DNA from 2 places in the Xenorhabdus sp. Sc-CR9 genome. Region 1 is predicted to be linked to the other one. Evidence: predicted binding sites of a transcription regulator. Region 1 holds the regulator's gene; the other holds the start of a gene.
What was found. The regulator PhoB, encoded in region 1, activates phosphate uptake and scavenging genes when phosphate is short. The targets are predictions, from matches to a motif close to CTGTCATAAAACTGNCNNAT.
Positions count from the first base shown of each region.

Region 2: the regulator PhoB is predicted to act here: its motif matches at 4,884-4,903, upstream of phoA (alkaline phosphatase).

Region 1 covers NZ_CAWQTY010000220.1:3,155-9,991, forward strand. The annotation lists gene AACQ81_RS17450 (AAA family ATPase) at 1-3,032, opposite strand, end outside; gene sbcD (exonuclease subunit SbcD) at 3,050-4,267, opposite strand; gene phoB (phosphate regulon transcriptional regulator PhoB) at 4,539-5,228, shown strand; gene phoR (phosphate regulon sensor histidine kinase PhoR) at 5,350-6,660, shown strand.
Region 2 covers NZ_CAWQTY010000178.1:41,867-48,703, reverse strand. The annotation lists gene AACQ81_RS11185 (sulfite exporter TauE/SafE family protein) at 1-16, shown strand, start outside; gene uriH (uridine-preferring nucleoside hydrolase UriH) at 112-1,062, opposite strand; gene AACQ81_RS11175 (NAD(P)/FAD-dependent oxidoreductase) at 1,544-2,845, shown strand; gene AACQ81_RS11170 (cupin domain-containing protein) at 2,912-3,292, shown strand; gene AACQ81_RS11165 (aldehyde dehydrogenase family protein) at 3,308-4,801, shown strand; gene phoA (alkaline phosphatase) at 4,996-6,432, shown strand; gene AACQ81_RS11155 (DUF1435 family protein) at 6,634-6,837, shown strand, end outside.

The DNA.
Region 1 (6,837 bases):
TGCATGGTTAATAATTGCTCGGCCTCATACTGCTCAGACAATTGCGGCTGTGTTTCCGTATGCTGCTGTAATGCAACTTCAGATCCATGATGCCGGGTTCTGGCTTGCAATTGTTGTTGTTCAAGTTTTTCTTGTAACTGTTGCAATTTTTCCCGTTGTTCCGGCTCCAATAAAACACGCTCAAAGGATGGTTGATCAAGAAAACCTTGTTGTGCTAATCCGGACTGGAAGTGCTTAACGGCAAGTTTATAGCTGGATTCGGCTGAGGTATGGCTTTTTTCAATTTCACTGGCAGCGCCAGTTAATTGGCTCATTTTATTTTGTAATTGTTGTAAGTGAAAAGCAGCCTGTTTGTAAGCAGTTTCAAGTTCATTGGTTTTTTGTTGTAAGCCCTGATGAACGTCAGTAATGGTTTGCTCACCAAATAAATTGTGACGTTCCTGACGGGTTTGTTCCAATAACTGTTTTTGTTGCTGTTGTTGCTCATTCAAGCCATGAAGGTGGATGGCAAGCTTATTTTTTTGCTTTTCCAATTCATTGAGTTGGCTTTGCAGGGCTGCTTGTTCTTTTTGTAGTTGCTGCCATCTTTCGCGTGAATCGCGGTAATTTTTTAATTCTTGTTCACGTTGTTGCAGCCAGTTTTCTGCTTCTTGGTAAGAAGGCAGTGTGAAAGGCGTCGATTGCAATTCAGTATTTAATTGTTGTGCTGTTACCGCATAATCAGCTTCTGTCTGACAAATCTCTGCGGTTTTTTCTGACAATTTTTTTTGAGCGGTATCCAGCTTGAATTTAGCCAGTTCAATATTCTTTTCGTATGCTTGAGATTGTTCACGGTTGGCGGTTAGCGTTTTTTCCGCTGTTTGATAGATTTTTTCTGCCTGCGAAAGTGCTTGCTGTTGGCTCAGATATTGCTGATAAGCGAATTGTCGCTGGCTGATAAAGTGATTAACCGATTCTGTATCCATCAGTAAGTCAATGGACTGTAATAACTGGCAATGATGCTCCCACTGTTTAGTGAATCCCGTCAATGTATCGTTGAATTGCGCGATATTTTGCTGCAATTGTTCGCAATGTTGTTGCTGGATCTGCTGTTTTTGCTGTAGCGCTGTCCGATTTTCTTGCAGTTGCCCAATTTGTTGGCGCAGGCTTTTCAATCGTTCCTCTGACTGCGGCAAGGCAATACTCTGGTATTCACTAATTAGGGGATGATGAGTTGAACCACAAAGTGGGCAGGATTCCCCTTCTTTTAATAGTGCTCGTTCTTTTTCCAGACTGACAATCCGTTGTTCTAAACGTATACGATTGTCGAGATCGTCATAATGTTGCTGTTTTTCTGCTAATTGTTGGTTGGCAGTGGCGATCTGATCCGGCAAGAGCTTGAGGCACTCCTGAGATTGTATCAGTTTGGTTTGATAGTCAGCGATCGCTCTGTCTAATTGCTGGATCTGGGGCAGTAAGATCTCCAGTTGATTCTGTGATGTCAGTTGTTTCTGATAATTTTCTATATTTTTCTGTAACTGTTCCAACGGATGCTTTTGTTGCAAAACAGTAAGTTGGTTTTCAACCTTGATAAGGTTATTGCGCAATATTTGGTTTTGTTCTTGCTGTTTAGCCAATTCTGCATTCAGCTTGTTTAAATGATTGGTTTCGTGAGTGATCTCTCGGGTAATTTGCTGGGTATTTTGCGTGAATTGGTTTATTTTCGTCTGTCGTTCTTGCTGACGGGTAATTAATTGCTTCCATTCAGGCAGCTTGCTGTCCAAATTGTGGTAATAGGGATGTTGCTCGTAATAGGACTCCAGCTTTTTCTGCTCTTTATTCAGTGTGGTTGTATGATCTTGCGTGGTTTGGTGCTGGATTAGGATGTCAGAGTACTCGCGGTTTTGTCTGGTTATTTCTTTCTCAAGTGCCAGTCGTTCTTTTGATTGAATATCAATTTTATGATCGAGTGGCATTACTTGCTCTGAGATGAGCTTTTCCTGCTGATTTTGGAATTGTTGATGCTCTTCCCGCGTTTTTTCTGAATGAACCAATAGCTGTTCCGCAGGTTGCAGTAATGCTTGCTGCTGCCGGCGCTCATTTTCTATTTTTGTATGTTGCTCAATAAGCCGCTGTTTTTCATCAAGAGTACGATTTTGGGCATCCCATAATGAACGGATTTTTTCTGCGGGTTCGCTGTCTGCAAGTTGTTGTAATTGGGGATGTGCTACCTGAATAGCCTGCTCAGCCTGTTGCAAAAGTGACGTATTATGTGACAGTGATTGTTGAAGTTCATTGCGTCGGTAAAGCCACTGTTCAGCTATTTGTAATGCTTTTATTTGCTGGCTGAGCTGGATTTCTTCTGTAATAAGCTGCTGTTGTTGGCTTTGGTATGCTTGTTGCTGTTCTGGTGTGAGCAATTCAATAGAAGATGCTTTGGCTTGCTGAATATTGAGTTCAGATTGTGCTTCTTTATGGCGCTGATAAATTTCCTGGGACAGGATGCCGTAAATTTCTGTTCCAGTTAGTTCTTCAAGAAGGTCTGCCCGATCTTTATCTTGTGCATTCAGGAATGCGGCAAAATTCCCCTGTGATAAGAGAATGGATTTAGTAAAACGGCTAAAATCCAGACCTGTTATTTCGGCAATTTTCTCTTTTTTATCCCGGATCTTATCTGCCAAAATCTTACCGCTTTTTTTATCTGCCAATTCAACCTTCGGCTCCTGAAGTTTGCCATCAGCTTTATTGCGGGCACGGCGTTGGCTCCAGAATGCCCGATAAGCGATACCTTTGACTTCGAATTCCACCTCAGCAAGACATTCGGCAGTATGGTGCGTCATTAATTCATTTTGGGTTGTGGAAATAGTCTCTAATCGTGGTGTTTCATGATAGAGAGCAAGACAAATGGCATCCAGCAAGGAGGTTTTGCCCGCGCCGGTTGAACCCATAATGGCAAATAATCCGTTGCTGGCAAATGGCTCTGCTGTAAAGTCAATTTTCCATTCTCCTTTCAGGGAATTGATATTTTTCAGTCGTAAGCTAAGAATTTTCATGGAATTTGTTCTTTTTGTTAGTGCTGAGAAATATCATCCAGCGTTTGCTTAAATAGGGTAGTCAGGCGTTGTTTTTGAGAAAGATCGTCCATTTCGGCCAGTGCCAGACGCCGTTCAAAAACTTCTTCCACACTCAGTTCAGTGAGTGTTTCTTTATTTTGTTCAGACAATGACAGTTGACGGGCGCTTTTGCTGCGGCGTAGCAGGATAATTTCCACAGGCAACCCTTCGCTCAGAGTTTGGATGCGCTTTTGGATATCGTGAAGATAATCTTGGGTTGCAACTTCAATATCGAGCCAAACAGGACGTTCTCCTTGATACTCTTTGAACGCCTGCAATTGTTCTTCTATTTGCGTAAGGTTGCCACGAATAAGCTGCATAGGCTGATAGCGCGGAATCGGCAAGAGTGTAATGCTCCCGAGTTTATCTGCCTTAAAGTCAACCAGACACACACTTTTTTCCTGATTTACCTCATCAAAACTCAGGGGAATGGGGGAGCCACTGTAGCGAATGTGCTCTGATTTTCCGATGACCTGCGGACGGTGGATATGCCCGAGTGCGATATAGTCAGCAGGCGGGAATGCCTGTGCGGGAAAAGCATCCAGCGTGCCGATGTAAATATCACGAACAGAATCCGTGGTAGAGGCGCCCACGGTGGTAAGATGCCCGGTAGCAATGATTGGCAAGGGTTGAGCAAGTTGTTCCCGCAATGCACAGGCCTGTTGATAAAGTTGGTGATAGTGTTTGGTAATGGCATCCTGTAACGTTTGCTGTTTTTGAATGCCAGACTGCCCGGCCTGACTGGTCATGATATCCCGTGGACGAAGGTAGGGGATCGCACAGAGAACTGCCCCCGGATTACCATCCTTATTATTCAGTACCTTTACTTGCTGTTCTGTGCTTTCGGGTTCAGCACTGGCAATCACCGTCGTATTCAGGTAGGAAAGCAGGGCTTTTGATTCATTGAGCGTGGCGACGGAATCATGGTTTCCCCCGAGAATGACTAGCTGACAGCCTGTAGGCTGTAGCGCTACGATAAATTTATTGTAAAGTTCACGGGCATAGCTGGGAGGGGCACCTGTATCAAAAATATCTCCGGCAATAATTAATGCATCAACCTGATGTTGTATGATTTTTTCAATAAGCCACTGTAAAAAATGCTTATGTTCCGCAGCACGGTTCTTGGTAAAGAAATATTGGCCAAGATGCCAGTCCGATGTATGAATGATTCGCATATTTTATCACCTATGCTCTCTCTTACCCATGATAAGCGCTAATTATAATGGGTGTATAAGGGATGTCCTGCGCAATTTGATTTGCATAATTGAATTTTCGAGCAAGTTCGCATTTACAATTGAAATATGACAAAAGCGTAATGCATTCACTGTGAATGAGTTTGCAGCTTGATAATTGAGGTATAAGGGTTTTCATAAAATTGTCATAAAATTGACTCATAATGACACAAAGTGAATGTTGCTGACTTCAATGATATTGGCAGGATCAACCATGGTTAAACGTATTTTGGTAGTTGAAGATGAAGTACCGATTCGTGAAATGGTTTGTTTTGTACTGGAACAAAACGGTTATCAGGCCGTTGAAGCCGAAGATTATGATACGGCAATAGGGAGGTTATCAGAACCTTATCCCGATTTAGTGTTATTAGACTGGATGCTTCCCGGAGGTTCGGGGATACAACTTATTAAGCAAATGAAGAGGGATAATAATACCAAAACAATCCCTGTCATTATGGTAACAGCGCGCGCAGAAGAAGAAGATCGGGTGCGTGGGCTTGATATCGGGGCTGATGATTATATCACTAAGCCCTTTTCACCCAAGGAATTGGTTGCTCGCGTTAAAGCTGTTCTTCGGCGAATATCGCCTATGGAGGTTGATGAGGTTATTGATATGGATGGGTTAACACTGGACCCATCATCTCATCGTGTTTCCAGTCAGGGGCAGAATGTGGAAATGGGACCAACTGAGTTCAAACTTCTCCACTTTTTTATGACTCATCCAGAACGGGTTTATAGCCGCGAGCAGTTACTTGATTATGTGTGGGGAACGAATGTTTATGTGGAAGATCGCACTGTTGATGTGCACATCCGACGTTTGCGTAAGGCTTTAGAAGTCGGTAAGCACGACAAAATGGTACAGACTGTTCGTGGCACAGGATATCGTTTTTCTACCCGTTATTGACGGTGCTGAATTCGTTTATTGTTGATTGGTCATGTTGGTTTGAATGACTGTAACTGAGTAGTGGGTGGTTTAATGTAATAGAAGTTTCGGGTAATAATGTTTTCATGCTGGAGAAAATAGTGTGCTTGAGCGTTTATCTTGGAAAAAATTGGTCTGGGGCCTTGTGCTTTTTTGTCTGCCTGCGGTCATTTTGTCTCTTTTTGTCGGTCATCTGGCATGGTTACTCGTTATTGCACTATTTCTGGCACTGGGATGGCATGGCTATAACTTGCTGAAGTTATCCGATTGGCTATGGCTGGATCGCAGTTCGTTACCTCCTGCGGGGAGAGGGGGATGGGAGCCTATTTTTTATGGTATCTATCAGATGCAACAGCGTAATCGTAAACGGCGTCGTGAACTCGCGTTATTGATCAAACGGTTTCGCAGTGGCGCAGAATCATTGCCGGATGCCATCGTGATACTTACTACGGAAGGTAACATTTTCTGGTGTAACCGCTTAGCCCAACATTTACTTGGGTTTCGCTGGCCGGATGATAATGGTCAGCATATTTTCAATTTACTTCGTTACCCCGATTTTAGCCGCTATATCATGGCAAATGATTTTTCCCGTCCTTTATCCATTGAGCTGAATAACGGAAATATGATGGAGTTTCGATTCATGCCTTATTCAGAAAAGCAGTTATTGATGGTGGCGCGTGATATTACTCAAAAAAGATTGTTGGAAAACGCCAGACGGGATTTCTTCGCCAATGTCAGCCATGAGTTAAGAACGCCACTCACCGTGCTTCAAGGCTATTTAGAGATGATGCAGGATCAAGAGCTTGATAGTAAGGCCAGCCAGAAAGCTGTCAGTACCATGCAGGAGCAAATCTGGAGAATGGACAGTCTGGTTAAGCAACTGCTGCATCTTTCCAAAATTGAAGCAGGACCACAAGTTGACATGAATGAGATTGTTGATGTTCCCGCTTTCTTGACTTTATTGCAGCAAGAAGCATTAACCTTGGGAAATAATCAGTACGATATTGTGTTTAATATCGATGAAAAACTGAAAGTTTTTGGAAATGAAGATCAGTTGCGCAGTGCTATGTCGAATCTTGTCTATAACGCCATCAACCATACTCCTTTGGGAACAAGAATTGAAGTGAGTTGGCAAAGTGTCTCTCAGGGGGCGCTGTTTAAGGTGGAGGATAATGGCGGTGGGATTGGTGCGGAACATTTACCACGCCTGACAGAACGTTTTTACCGCGTAGATCGTGCACGTTCGCGGCAAACGGGCGGTAGTGGGCTGGGGCTTGCGATAGTGAAACATGCCCTGCATCACTACAATACTCATCTCGACATTTCGAGCGTATTAGGAAAAGGTTCTACTTTTAGCTTTCTATTGATATCTAGACTTATCGTTTTATCTAAAAATAGTTTATATAAAAAATAATAAGTTACATGGAATTAAATGGTAACAAAACGGAAAAATGATTTATTAATCAATATGACTGAAAAAAGTACAAATCATATAGTGTGTATTCAATGATAGATAACAATAATCACTAATTTTAAAAATTAGTTTGGAATATTATTCTGGTTTTTGGTTTGTCGCTTGCCTTTTGACACT
Region 2 (6,837 bases), on a different contig from region 1:
CCGCTTAGTTGGTTAGAAATCCTTTTGACCGTCAGAAAAGCAGACATTGCTTTAATGGTCAAAAGGAAATAATGGGTTTGATCATTCAAATCGGTCAGCTTGCTTGAGTGATCAATAAGTTGTTTCGCCGATATTTTTTAAGGCATTGATGATTAGCTGCCAAAATTTAGCATGATCCAATTTAACTGCCACTTGCGTATGACAGTCTTCAGGTGGAGGGTTACGGAAATCTGCAACTGTCATTCCTGTTGTTAATTTTCCCGTTAATTCGATATCAATGGGAACTTTTTGGGTAGTCATGACGGTTGGATCGATTACATAGGCCACTGCGCAGGGATCATGCACTGGAGGATAGTTGAAACCTTGATGAGTACGATATTGCTCCCCGTAAAATTTGAGTGCATCTAAAACGAACTGGGCAGAATGAGTTTTAATCTGGGTGATTGCCTCAATAATATCAGGTGTCGCTTGAGCCTGGTGAGTCAGGTCTAAACCGACCATCGTCAGTGGCCATTTCTCATTAAAAACAATGTGAGCAGCCTCTGGGTCGATGGTAATATTGAACTCTGCAACAGCACTTTGGTTACCTTTGTGATAACCACCGCCCATCAATACGACTTCTTTTACTCGCTCAACAATATAGGGTGCCTTGCGTACCGCCATCGCGATATTTGTCAAACCGGCAGTAGGAACCAGCGTCACGGTTTTGGGGGGGTTCTTCATGATTACATCAATAATTAAATCAACCGCGTGACGAGTATCCAACTTCATTGCTGGCTCAGGCAAGATAGGGCCATCCAGACCACTTTCGCCATGAATGTCCGGCGCAGTTTTGATCTCCCGTACAAGTGGTCGGTGGCATCCTGCTGCAAAAGGAACGTTATGAATGTTAGCAATATGGGCGATACAAAGAGCATTATGGGTTACTTTGTCCAAAGTTTGGTTGCCAACAACAGTTGTGACGGCCAGTAGCTCAATATTCGGATTTCCGTGTGCAAGTAATAGAGCAATGGCATCATCATGCCCGGGATCGCAATCAAGGATAATTTTCTTGGGTAGCATATTTGTTCCTTTCAGTGATTATACTCTTCATCTTTTACGTTGCTGGTTTGTTAATCACGCTCACTTATCCCAGATAATTAGTTGTAAATACAAATTAATTATTATGATACAAGTGCAATTCTCTATTCCCAGAATAATTCACCATCGGAAAAAATTTCTCAGCAGGCTATCACAAAACGATAATGTAAAAATCATAAATTGTTAATTAAGTATTACGCATTTGTGATTTAATTAACATATAAACAATAAATGATTTGAGCATTTTAAGTACATATGTTTCATATATAACATATAAAAAATGCATGAATAGTTAACTATCCAATTATTGTTAACTTATTAATAATTTGGTTTTTTATTGTTTTGTTAATACATCTGAATAACCAATATTCAACGGATGTGACAAACGTCCCTGAAAACACAGAATAGTCAGTTGATTGGCTGTAATTGTCAGGGGATAAAACAGATGATCACGGGGTATAATATGAATAATCAAATAGATTCATTGACATATTATGCGGCAACTAAAAAATATGATCTCCGCTTCCCAATACTGACAGAAGACTTGGATGTTGATGTTGTTATCATTGGTGGCGGTTTCTCTGGTATCAATACAGCGTTGGAACTGGCGGAAAAAGGCATCACCAATATCGCTATTTTGGAAGGTCGGACACTGGGATATGGGGGTACCGGCCGCAATGGTGGCCAGGTAATGACGGGGATTGGTCATGATCTCGAGAAGATCAAGCGCCATATCGGTGAAAAAGGGTTAGAAACCGTATTTAAAATCAGCAATTTGGGCGCAGGAATTATTCGTGATCGAATAGCTAAATATGATATTAAGGCTGATTTTTGCCGTGGCTATGCTTATCTTGGCTGGAGCCCACGCCATGAAAAGACGTTACAAGGTTGGTTGAAAGAATTTCGCTTGGCTTCTCCCGATGAAGAAATCGAGTTTTATGCTGGTGCTGATGTTAAAAAAATTATCGGCTCAGATCGCTATACCTGTGCATTAAAACATATGGGGGGCGGGCATGTTCATTCACTTAACTTACTGTTAGGTGAAGCCAAGGCAGTGACGGAATATGGCGTCAGAATTTTCGAAAACAGTCAGGTTTTGAATGTGGAGTATGGCCCAAGGGTTACAGTGCGTACGGCGACGGGTTCGGTTCGAGCCAATAAAATGTTGTGGGCATGTAACGCATTTTTGAATGGGCTTGAACCTACTATCTACAGAAAAACGATCAATACCTACGCTTTTCAACTGATGACAGAAGAACTGTCAGACGAGCTTATCGAAAGGATCAGCCCGATCCGTGGAGCGTACAGTGATATAAGACCTATCATCGACTACTATCGGGTGACCAAAGAGAATCGCCTGTTATATGGTAGTGCGACAAAGCTTATTGAGTATATTCCTTCTAATTTAAAAGCATGGAACCGCAAAATCATGCTGAAAACCTTCCCTTATCTGAAAGAGGTAAAAATAGAACTGGCATGGGGTGGGCCAATGGCTTGCAGCGTCAATCTATTCCCACAAATTGGTTCTCTGCCTAACCATAAAAATGTGTTCTATGTACAAGGATATTCAGGTTTTGGTGTGACTCCGAGTCATATTATCTGCAAGATTCTGGCGGAAGGAATGAGCGAAGGATCTGATCGTTATTCGCTGCTAAGTTCTATTCCACATCTTAATGTTATCGGGAAAGATAAATTGAGAAATGTACTTTTCTCTGCTGGCAAGATTTGGCATCAAGCTTCTGGTTATTGGACAGGGCGCCTTTAATTTTATCTCTGTTTAACGTTTTTCTTTTCTCCATTTTTGAACGGTAAATTTTGAAAGGTAAAAGTTATGATAAAGCCATTAATGTTAGATAACGCACTTCCTGAATTAATGCCTATCGGCAGTGTCACCAATCTTGGTTCTATTGTCGTGGAAGGTGATCCACAAGTAAGTGGGGCAATGATCCACGGAGAGCCGACAGATAATTTGACGTGCGGTATTTTTACCTGCACTAAAGGTAAATTCAAAATGACTTATCCCTTCGATGAAATGGCGACAGTTCATGAAGGTTCAGTAAAACTGACGGATGTCAAAACAGGGGTGATGATTGAGTACCATAAAGGTGACTCGTGGTTTGCGGCGAAGGGAACTGAAGTGCTGTGGGAAATCACCAGTGAGCGTTTTGTCAAACATTATATGGCTTGTATAAACGCGCAAATATCAGGCTAGACAGAGGAAAAGATAATGAGTGAGATTCATTTGCTGGAGTCGGTTGCGGCTTTTTTGCAACGCTCTCACGGGCATTATATTAATGGCATCTCTGTTCTTGGGCAGGGAAATGCCACTTTCTCCATCGTTAACCCTGCATCCGGCGAAACAATAGCTACGGTTAATCAAGGAGGGGACGCAGAAATTGATCAGGCAATGCAGGCTGCATCGAACGCGTTCCATGGCATATGGGCACAAACTTCTCCGATGGAACGGGGAAATTGTTTAAATCGCCTTGCTGACTTACTGCAAAAGAATAGTGAAGAATTGGCTCAACTTGAAAGCCTGTGTTCGGGTAAACCCATCCAATTATCTCGTATGCTTGACGTCGGGGCATCCGCCGATTACTTACGCTACTTTGCAGGATGGTCAAGCAAAATCAGCGGTGAAACCCTGAATGTTTCGTTACCATCGTTTAAGGGAGAAAAATATACTGCGTTTACTCGTCGTAAGCCTGTTGGTGTCGTGGTTGGCATTATTCCGTGGAATTTCTCCATAATGATCTCTATCTGGAAATTGGGAGCGGCATTGACCAGTGGCTGTACGATTGTGCTTAAACCCAGTGAATATACGCCCTTAACCATGCTCCGTGTAGCAGAGCTGGCAAAAGAGGCTGGCATTCCAGATGGCGTGATTAACATCGTCAATGGTTCCGGCCCTCGTGTTGGATCATCCCTGATAAACCATCCTCAATGTTCCAAAGTGACTTTTACAGGATCAGTTCCGACAGGAGTGATCGTGGGTAAATCTGCGCTGGAGCAAGGAATGAAGCGCACAACACTGGAGCTTGGAGGCAAAAACGCGGCTGCTTTCCTGTCTGATATGGCAGTTGAAAAAATTGTCGATGGCATCCTGGAAGCGGGATATGTCTATCAGGGGCAAATTTGTGCTGCTGCGGAACGTTTCTATATTCCATCAATTCACATGGATGCCGTCTTGGAATTATTGTCTGAACGTCTGTCAGCCATGAAAATTGGCTCCCCCCTCGACGAATCAACAGAAATGGGACCATTGGCGAATAAGCCGCACTACGAAAAAATTCTCTCTTTGTTTGAGCAAGCACGTCAGGATGGCTGTGAAATTGTGTATGGAGGCTATGCGCTGGAAAGGCCGGGATTTTTTGTCGCGCCAACGATTGTCAGAGCCAATAGTCCTGAAGATACATTGATGAAAGAAGAGACATTCGGGCCGATTGGTACTTTCCTCAGTTATGATGATGAGGAAGAGCTGATTACCATGATGAATTCAACACCATTTGGTTTGTCTGCCAGTTTATGGACGAATGACCTAAGTAAAGCGATGCGCATGACACCTCGCATTGAGGCTGGGATTCTATGGATCAATATGCATACATTCCTGGACCCCGCAGTCCCATTCGGAGGCATGAAATCTTCAGGGATTGGTCGTGAGTTTGGTAGTGCGTTTATTGAACACTACACCGAACTTAAGTCAGTCATGATACGTTATTGATGGACTAGATTGACTATATCGGCAGAACGTTGCGTGGCTTTTGGCTGCTGTGGCGCTCTGCCTTATTTTTGAAGAACGTTTCCTGTCATCATAATGTCGTCATAGATTCAAATAATTGTCATGTGACATATCTATTATCCAAGCAATTCAAGGTAATGATTTTTTACTACTTATCTGATTGCAAGGAAAACACTATGTCGCCTAATTATGAAAAAATTCTGCTTGCTGCTGTGGTTACTGTATTGATGGCAGGAGCCACTGTGCCTGCATGGGCTACCAGCGATTCGAACCATATCGCGCAACAGCGTGCAGCACAGGGCAACATTACAGAATTTGGTGGTGCACGCCGTCTCACACAGGATCAGACAGAAACACTTAAAGCTGCTTTAAGCAACACCAAGGCTAAGAATGTGATCCTATTTATCGGCGACGGCATGGGTGATTCTGAGATTACTATCGCCCGTAATTACGCAGAAGGTGCTGGTGGATTCTTTAAAGGGATTGATGCCTTGCCATTTACCGGGCAATACACTCATTATTCGCTGGATAAGAAAACGCAAAAACCCAACTATGTTACAGACTCTGCGGCTTCCGCTACAGCTTGGGCTACGGGAGTAAAAACCTATAACGGCGCATTGGGAATTGATGTTTTTGGTAAAGCTCACTCATCTCTTTTGGAATTGGCCAAAAGAAACGGTAAGGCAACAGGGAATGTGACCACGGCTGAAATTCAGGATGCAACGCCAGCGGCTTTGTATGCTCATGTTACGGGGCGTAAATGCTATGGGCCAGAAATAACTTTGCAGAAATGTCCTTCTGATGCATTGGGAAATGGGGGTAAAGGCTCTATTACGGAACAGTTACTGGTAGCACGCGCTGATATTACATTGGGTGGCGGGGCAAAATCCTTTATTCAGAAATCAGTATCTGGTGCCAATGCAGGAAAAACATTGCAACAACAAGCACTAGATTTAGGATATCAGTGGATAACTGACGCTAAGTCGTTATCCGCCATCAAAGAAGCTAATCAACAAAAGCCTCTGTTAGGTTTATTCCATGATGGAAATATGAACGTCGCCTGGGAAGGACCAAAAGCAGTTTATCACGGTAATATCAATGAAAAGCCAGTAAAGTGCAAGGCGAATGCTAAATTAGACCCTAATGCCCCGACGTTGGAACAAATGACAGAGAAAGCGATTGATTTACTGAAAGAGAATAAAAATGGCTTTTTCCTGCAAGTTGAAAGTGCCTCAATTGATAAACAGGATCACAATGCCAATCCTTGTGCCCAGATTGGTGAAACCGTTGCTTTAGATAAGGCAGTACAAGTTGGTCTTAAATTTGCGAAAGAGTATGGCGATACTTTGGTGATTGTGACTGCCGATCACGCGCACTCCAGCCAGATCATTGAGCCTGATGTGAAATCAACGGGTTTAACCCGTTCACTGATCACTAAAGATGGCGCAGTTATGACGGTAAATTACGGTAACTCAGAAGGAAACAGTCAAGAACATACAGGTGCACAACTACGTGTTGCCGCTTATGGCCCATATGCTGCCAATGTCGTGGGTTTGACTGATCAAACGGATCTGTTCTTTACCATACGTGATGCGATGAATTTAAAACAATAATGGTAATAAATGGGAAGAATACGTCAGTTATTCCGACAGGAATTCCCGAATCTTGAACGCGCTGAATTAACAACGCGGGGAGCATTATCCCGCGTTTTTTCTTGAAAATTATCTCTGATAATTTCTGTCATTTATTTCCCGCTTATGATTAAATCTCTATCATACTTGATATTGATAATCATTATCATTTTATGGGGTATTATGATTCGGGCAAAGCGGAATTTAAAGCTGATATTTTGGCAAAGGATGACGGGGTTCTGGGGCATACTGTTGTCCAGCCTGATAGTATCAGTGTTAGTTGTAACAGTATTAGTCCTTGCGGGGGCAGGAATAGAACAATTCAAGGCCAGTATTCAGGTCGCGATGCTTTTGACGCTTGTACTATTGTTTCATCGTAATGCGCGT